Regions from separate parts of the Arthrobacter sp. MDT2-16 genome, predicted to be linked through region 1. Evidence: riboswitches for the same ligand, from Rfam matches in the RefSeq annotation. Region 1 holds a riboswitch; the other holds the start of a gene.
The links. Region 1 has a riboswitch for thiamine pyrophosphate ahead of ACX80N_RS14370 (3-oxoacyl-ACP reductase). Riboswitches for the same ligand answer to the same signal wherever they lie in the genome.
Positions count from the first base shown of each region.

Region 2: it holds a riboswitch for thiamine pyrophosphate, as region 1 does, so the genes downstream of both, ACX80N_RS02665 (ECF transporter S component) here and ACX80N_RS14370 (3-oxoacyl-ACP reductase) in region 1, are expected to answer to the same signal.

Region 1 is NZ_JBTNDP010000008.1:123,786-127,699, reverse strand. It holds gene ACX80N_RS14375 (anthrone oxygenase family protein) at 1-113, shown strand, start outside; gene ACX80N_RS14370 (3-oxoacyl-ACP reductase) at 915-1,679, opposite strand; TPP riboswitch at 1,729-1,824, opposite strand; TPP riboswitch at 2,001-2,103, shown strand; gene thiM (hydroxyethylthiazole kinase) at 2,086-2,928, shown strand; gene thiE (thiamine phosphate synthase) at 2,925-3,596, shown strand; gene thiD (bifunctional hydroxymethylpyrimidine kinase/phosphomethylpyrimidine kinase) at 3,584-3,914, shown strand, end outside.
Region 2 is NZ_JBTNDP010000001.1:548,989-552,902, reverse strand. It holds gene ACX80N_RS02675 (FUSC family protein) at 1-606, shown strand, start outside; gene ACX80N_RS02670 (DUF4235 domain-containing protein) at 699-959, opposite strand; TPP riboswitch at 1,076-1,200, shown strand; gene ACX80N_RS02665 (ECF transporter S component) at 1,262-1,870, shown strand; gene ACX80N_RS02660 (ABC transporter ATP-binding protein) at 1,867-3,363, shown strand; gene ACX80N_RS02655 (energy-coupling factor transporter transmembrane component T family protein) at 3,360-3,914, shown strand, end outside.

The DNA.
Region 1 (3,914 bases):
GTTCAACTTTCTGGAACGTTTACAGCCACCATTGGACGACCGCGAACACAGTGCGCGCCACACTCGCCGCTACCGCTGTACTCACTGCTGCTACACACTGGTCCCCCACCTGAATCGGGAACGCTCAGAAGCGCTCCTTATGTCCCATACGAGATCAGCGGTTTCAGCCAGTCATCGCAGCACCACCTGGTCCTGCCTCCCAGTGCGGGATCGCCTAGCGGGCGGGCGTGTTGGGGGCGTGGGCGCTGAGGAACGATCGCGGCGAGGCGTTCGGGCAGGTCGAGTGTCGGGCCGAGCCCGTCCAGGGGTGAGCTCATGCCAGGCGGTGCCGGACCTGCTGGGCAGCAGCCGGATGAAGACGGAACTCGTATGCCCATACGACCGTGAACGCAGTGAGGAAGACCGTAACCAGCCCGGCGATGTCGCCGAGCCACATTCAGATGGCAGTGGAGGCCTCATCATCGGCTGCGGACTGCCCACCGCCGGCAGGACACTCGCCGCCCCCGACCTCGACTCGTACCTCATCCGTGGATCAGACCGGGTCTTCTCGGAAGACCTCTGAGGTCCCGACGCCGAGGTCCTGTAGGGGATGGCCCTATGTTCTTCGTTGCACTGGAACCACCCCTGAGCCTGTTGATTCGAGGAACGCCGCTGCTCCTGCCCTCGCCTCCTGTGATGGGCGATCACCTGCGTTCCCGATCCCCGCATCGTTCCGGGAGTCCCGGACGGTGCGACGAGGTGTCAGGAGCACAAGCCGAATGCCGACCGCCTCGGCCGGACCTGGTCGGTTCGGTGGATGTGCGACGGTGTACCGACCAGGCACGCGACAGGTCGCTCGGCTGGCAACCTGATCGTGGGCGCTTCATGGGCTCACTGATGCTCCGAGACCTGTGCGGCCCGGGTTGTTTCCGGGGTCAGTCCATGACGAGGCCCCCGTCGACCACCAGGTTCTGCCCGGTGATCGCCCGGGCCCAGGGAGAGGCGAAGAAAAGGACCGTGTCCGCGAATTCCTGCGGTGTGGTGACACGTCCCAGCGGGGTGGAGGACGCGATGAGGTCGAACACCTCCTCGGGGGTGGCTGCGCTGGCATCGGTGGTGCGCAGCAGGCCGCCAGAGACCATGTTCACCGTGACATCGTGCTGGCCCAGGTCCTTGGCCAGAGTCCGGGTCAGCGAGAGCAGGGCCGCTTTCGCCGCGGTGTAGTCGTGGTAGGGCACCACAGGGTTCTGGAACAAGTTGGTGCCGATGTTGATGACCCGCCCGAACCCTTGTTCCCGCATTCCGGGCAGAGCGGCTTGGATTGTGTTCAGGGCTCCTCGGACACTTCCGGAGAACTGGGCTTCGAACGCATCCCAATCAATCTCAGCTGCATACGGGCGGGCGTCTCCGTTGAAGGAGAAGGGCGCTAGCGCGTTGTTGACCACGGTGGTGATCGGGGCTCCGAAGTGTTGCTGCGCGTGTTCGAGCATGGCGCGTACCTGTTCGGGATCGGTGACATCAGCTTCCAGCGCTACAGCCCGTGACGAACCGATACGAGTTGCGCGTTCCTGGGCGCTGTCGTGGCTGACGCGGTAGTTGATCACCACCCGTGCGCCTTCGGCGGCGAAGGCATCGACGATGCTGGAGCCGAGTCCGCGGCCGCCACCGGTGATTAACACGACCTGTTCTCTGAGTTGCATGAAGGGACTTCCCTGGCTTCAGGGCGACAGAATGCGGAACCGACACCCGCAGGGGCCGGGAGGACATCCCTTCGCCAGTACGAACTGGATCAGGTTCAACGGGTGTCATCTCAGCCGGTGGGAACCGGCACCCCGTGTCACTACCTCCACACTAACCCTGGCCGGCTGGAGGAGGGTCGGCCGGATCGGCGGGACGGGGTGGATTCAGACGATCATGGCAGCGCCGGGGCCTTGGTGCTCCGGCTGGCTCCGACGGGAGCCACGCGCCTTTCCACAAGTGGCTGCTGTTCCATGCGTTGTGCGGGGAAACGCTAGGGTGGCAGTAGTGACACGGGGTGCTGCCCGCCAATGGTGCAGCTGAGAATCGATACCCGTTGAACCTGATCTAGTTCGAACTAGCGAAGGGATGTCGCGGATGGCTATTCGCTATACATCATCGGATTGTGCCGCACTGCTCGAGGAGTCGAGGGCCCGGAGCCCTCTGGTGCAGATCATCACCAACGCGGTGGTGACCAACTTCACCGCCAATGTGCTGCTCGCCCTAGGGGCAGCTCCGGCGATGGTGGACATACCGGAGGAGGCCGGGCAATTCGCCTCCGTAGCATCGGGGCTCCTGGTCAATCTGGGCACCCCAGGGCAGGAGCAGCGGGCCGCGATGGTCGAGGCCGTGCAGGCCGCCGATACCGCCGGCACCCCATGGGTCCTCGATCCGGTGGCAATCGGATCTCTGACCGTCCGCACACACTTGGCCCATCAGCTTGTCACCCACCGCCCGAGCATCATCCGCGGCAACGCGTCGGAGATCCTGGCTCTGGCCGGGGTAGGAACCGGGGGCCGGGGAGTGGATTCAACCGAAGAGCCCGCCTCCGCTCTCGAGGCCGCCAGGCAGTTGGCTGCCTCGTCCGGGTCGGCGGTGGCGGTATCCGGTGCGGTCGATCTGTTTGTCGGACCGGACGGACAGATGGTCGCTGCAGCCAATGGGAACTCCCTCCTGACCCGTGTCACGGGTGGCGGGTGCGCGTTGGGTGCGGTGATGGCCGCTTTCGCGTCGCTGACCGATGATGCAGTGTTGGCCGCGACAGCAGCCACCGGTGCTTACACCATTGCAGCGGAGCAGGCTGCGGCGCAGGCACACGGCCCGGGGAGCTTCGCGGTGAGCTTCCTCGACATGCTTGCAGGCCTCACACCTGACGACGTCATCATGAGGCTGGACCTCCGTTCCGTCGAAGCATCGGGCTCCGCACGATGATCCGCCAGGGCTTCAGGGCGGACCTCAGCCAGCACCTGCCGCTGTACCTGGTGACTGATACGGCGCAGTGCAGCCCACGATCGGTCGCGACAGTCGCGGCCGAGGCCGTGGCCGGCGGTGCCACGATGATCCAGGTGCGGGACAAGGAAGCCTCCGCGCGGGACCTGCTGCACCTGCTCGTGACTGTCGCGGATTCTGTCGGAGGCACCGTGCCGGTATTGGTCGATGACCGGGTGGATATCTTCCTGGCGGCTCGGGCCGCGGGAGCGCAGGTAGCCGGGGTGCATGTCGGTCAGTCCGACGTGCCGGCAGACCTCGTCCGGGCGCTGGTAGGACCGGAGACCATCGTCGGCTTGAGTGCGGCAACCACGGCCGAGATCCGCGCGGCGCACCGGTTTCCGGTCGGGATGGTGGATTACCTAGGGGTCGGTGCCATTCATGCGACCGCTACCAAGCCCGATCATCCTGAGCCCTTGGGGATCAGCGGCTTCAGTGCCCTCGTCACGGCAAGTTCCCTGCCGTGTGTCGCGATCGGGGGAATCAGTGGCGCTGATCTACGCCCTCTGCGAGATGCCGGTGCCGTCGGGGTGGCCGTCGTATCCGCCATCTGCGCGTCGAAGGATCCCAGGTCCGCGGCAGAGGCGTTGAAGGAGGCATGGTGTTCCTGAATGATCTGAACCCGCGTGAAGTTCCTCGGATTCTCAGCATCGCCGGAACCGACCCGACCGGTGGCGCGGGCATTCAGGCCGACCTGAAAAGCATCGCCGCCCTCGGCGGATATGGAATGGCGGTCGTCACGTCCCTGGTGGCGCAGAACACGCGGGGCGTTCGTTCCGTACACACCCCACCACCGACGTTCCTCGGAGAGCAACTCGATGCGGTCAGTGACGATGTGACGATCGATGCGGTGAAGATCGGCATGCTGGGAGACGTAGCGACCATCACCGTTGTCCGGGAATGGCTCGGCCGGGTACAGCCGCCTCTGG
Region 2 (3,914 bases), on a different contig from region 1:
ATCCTGCCGCCACTGAACCTGAATGACGCCGTGGGGCAGATGAGCCGGCTCCGCAGGACGGCGGCCCGGCAGCTGCAGGAGATGGGCGAGGCCCTCGAGACGGACTGGGCCGCGGACGACCCCCGCTGGTCGGAGCGCCGGGACGACCTCATGGCGTCCGCCCGGAACGCGCGCGACGCCCTGCAGTACGCGGACGAGAGCCGGAAGGGCAACGTGCGGCGCCGCTTCCACCCGCGCGACGTCCGCCGCGACCACCAGCACGTGGAGGTCCTCGAGGTGGTCGCCGCCCACACGCTGAATATCACGAACATGCTGCAGGACGCCCTGCACGGGACGTCCAGGGAGCACCCCATCCCAAGGGCCGTCCGGCCGGCCCTCCAGCGCTCGTTCACCGCCGTCGGTGACGTGCTCGACCTGTGGACGGTGGAGGAGGACGACGCCGCCACGCTCCAGGCCGCCGAGGACAGCCTGCGGGCCCTCGCGGCCGCGGCGTACGACTCCTCCACCCCGGACGTGCCCTTCGGCGCCGCGGCCGCCATCGCCATGAGCCTGCACCGCATCCTGCAGGCCGTGACACCCGGGCTGCGCATCGAGGGCGCGGACTGATCGGGGGACCGGCCGCGGGATGCCACGAAAAAGGGAGGAGGGACGCCCCTCCTCCCTTCGACCTCCTCCGACCGGCGGAAGGCCGGACCGGGTCAGGTCAGGTCGCGGGTCTTCGAGTACCGGGCGATCGCCTTCTGCGTGGAGCGGTTGGTGAGCACCTGGATGGTGGTGCTCACGGCCCCCGAGATGATGGCGAACACGAGCGCCGAGCGCAGGGTGTTCTCCAGCCCGTCCTTGCTCTTCGGCGGGGCCTCGCCCGTGATCTTCTCCCACAGGAAGTCGACGAGCTTGGTCCCGACGAAGCCCGCACCCGCGCTGAGGCCGACGCCGAGCAGTTTGAACACCACGTTCATGGTTTCTCCTTCTGGTCCGAATAGTCCTGCGCCTAGCCTAGTCGTGCTCCGCACCCGATCGCAGGCACGATCGGCGGGACACCGCCGCGCCGGTGTAGGATCGGGAACGCTCAAGCAACACACGACAGGGGAGCGCCGATCGGCAGCATGCTGCCGGGCCGGGCGCTGAGAGTGCGGACCGCCGCAGACCCTCGAACCTGATCCGGCTAGTACCGGCGAAGGGAGTCGAGTTCTCAGAGTGCACGGGTATCGCTGCGTCGACGCCCGACACTCTCCCCTCCTGTATCCCAGGAGGAATTCCCATGGCATCGTCAACATCCCTCAGGGGCGCCCCGGCGTCGACGCGGCAGTGGCGCGTCGTCGACATCGTGGTGGCCTCGGTCATCGCGGTCGCCGTCGGCGTCCTGTTCTTCGCGTGGTCCGCCGGTTACTCCGGCATCAGCGTCCTCACCGCCGGTTTCCCGCCGCTCGCAGGCCTGTACTCGGGCGGCTGGCTCATCGCGGGCGTGCTCGGCGGGCTGATCATCCGGAAGCCCGGCGCGGCCATCTACTGCGAGGTGCTGGCCTCGGTGGTCTCCGCGCTCATCGGGACCCAGTGGGGGGTGAGCGTGCTGCTCTCCGGGGCCATCCAGGGCATCGGGGCGGAACTGGTCTTCCTGCTCTTCCTCTACCGGAAGTGGAACCTCCCGGTCGCGCTCCTCGCCGGGCTCGGTGCGGGCCTGGCGCTCGCCATCAGCGAGAACATCCTCTACAACGCGCTGTGGAGCATCGAGTTCAAGCTCCTCTACACGCTGTTCGCGAGCATCTCCGGCGTCGTCATCGCGGGCCTGCTCTCATGGCTGGCCATGCGCGGCCTCGCGAGGACGGGCGTGCTGTCCGCCTTCGCGGCCGGGCGTACGGCGGACGTGTGACACCAGCGAATGCGCCGTCCCCGGGCGCGGTGCACATCCGCACCCGGGGATGGGGGTGGCGTCACGCCGGCCGCAGGGCCTTCGCCGCGCGCCACCTCGACCTCGAGATCCAGCCCGGCGAGCGCGTGCTGCTCCTCGGTGCTTCCGGTGCGGGCAAGTCCACCGTCCTGCACGGCCTGGCGGGCCTGCTCGGAAGCCAGGACGAGGGGGAGCAGGAGGGCGAGCTCCTGCTCGACGGCACGCACCCCGCCGCGTCGCGGGGGCGGGCCGGGCTGGTCCTGCAGGATCCCGAGACGCAGGTGGTCCTCGCCCGCGTGGGCGACGAGGTGGCCTTCGCCGCCGAGAACCTCGCCGTGCCCCGTGAGGAGATCTGGCGGCGCGTGGGACGCGCGCTCGACGACGTGGGCCTCGACCTCCCGCTCGACCACCCCACCACCGCCCTGTCCGGCGGGCAGAAACAGCGCCTCGCGCTCGCCGCGGTCCTCGCGATGGAACCCGGACTGCTCCTGCTGGACGAACCCACCGCGAACCTGGATCCCGACGGCGTCCTGGAGGTCCGCGACGCCGTGGTGCGCGTCCTCGAGCGCACGGGCGCCACGCTCGTGGTCGTCGAGCACCGCGTGGCCGTCTGGGCGGACGTCGTGGACCGCGTGATCGTGCTCGACGCCGCCGGCGGGGTCCTCGCCGACGGTCCCCCCGCCACCGTCCTCGTCCAGGAGGGCACCCGCACGCGCCTCGCCGCGGCAGGGGTCTGGGTGCCGGGGTGGCAGCCCGCTGTCGGCGGGACGATGCCCGGGAGCTCCGGCTTCGGCGACGGCGTGCTCCTGTCAGCGCACGGCCTGGGCGTCGCCCGGACGCGGCGCGGCCCTGCCGCCGTCGAGGATCTCGACCTGACGGTGCGGGCCGGGGAGGCCCTGGGCATCACCGGGCCCAACGGCGCCGGGAAGTCCACGGCCGCGCTGACGCTCGGGGGCCTGCTGCGCCCGCGCGCCGGGCGGCTCGACGCCTCACCGCTCCTGGCGGGAACGGCCGGGAGCGATCCGTTCCGCTGGCGCTCGGCCCAGCTGGTGCGGCGCATCGGGACCGTCTTCCAGGAACCCGAGCACCAGTTCCTCACCGCGACCGTCGCGGACGAGCTCGCGTTCGGGCCGCGGCAGGCCGGCATCGCCGAGGCGACGCGCACCGCGAGCGTCGCCGAGCGGCTGCGCCTCACGCACCTGCTGCAGGCCAACCCGTTCACGCTCTCCGGCGGGGAGAAACGGCGCCTGTCGGTGGCGACGATGCTCGCCACCGCGCCGCGCGTCCTCGTCCTCGACGAGCCGACGTTCGGCCAGGACGCGGGGACCTGGGCGGAGCTCGTCACCCTGCTCCGTGAACTGGTCGACGACGGCGTGGCCGTGCTGTCGGTGACGCACGACGCCGAGTTCATCGCCGCCCTCGGCGGCACCACCCTGCACATCTCCGGCGGGGCGGGACGGCTGGTGTCCCGATGAGCACCGACTACCTGACGCCCGTGCTCACCGGGACGACGCTCATGCGGGCCAACCCGGTGTCCAAGCTGTTCGCCGCCGTCGTGATCACCCTGGCACTGATGGCCAGCATCGACTGGGTGAGCGCCGCCGTCGTCCTGGCCTGCGAGCTCGCGCTGATGCCGCTGCTCGGCATCAGCGTACGGGGCCTCGTCCGGCGCATCTGGCCGCTGCTGATCGCCGCGGGGGTCGGTGCCTACGGCACGGCGCTGCTCGCGGAGAAGACGGGGGCGGTGCTGCTCGACATCGGGCCGTTCCTGTTCACCGAGGGGTCGGTGGCCGCCGGGATCGCCGTGGGGCTGAGGGGACTGGCACTCGCGCTGCCGGGCATCTTCATCCTGCTCAGCACGGATCCCACGGACCTCGCCGACGCGCTCGCACAGAAGCTGCACCTGCCGCACCGGTTCGTCCTCGGGGGGCTGGCGTCGCTGCGGCTCGTGGGACTGCTGGTGGAGCAGTGGGAGATGCTCGGGCTCGCCCGGCATGCACGCGGGATCGGCTCCGACGGGTCCCCC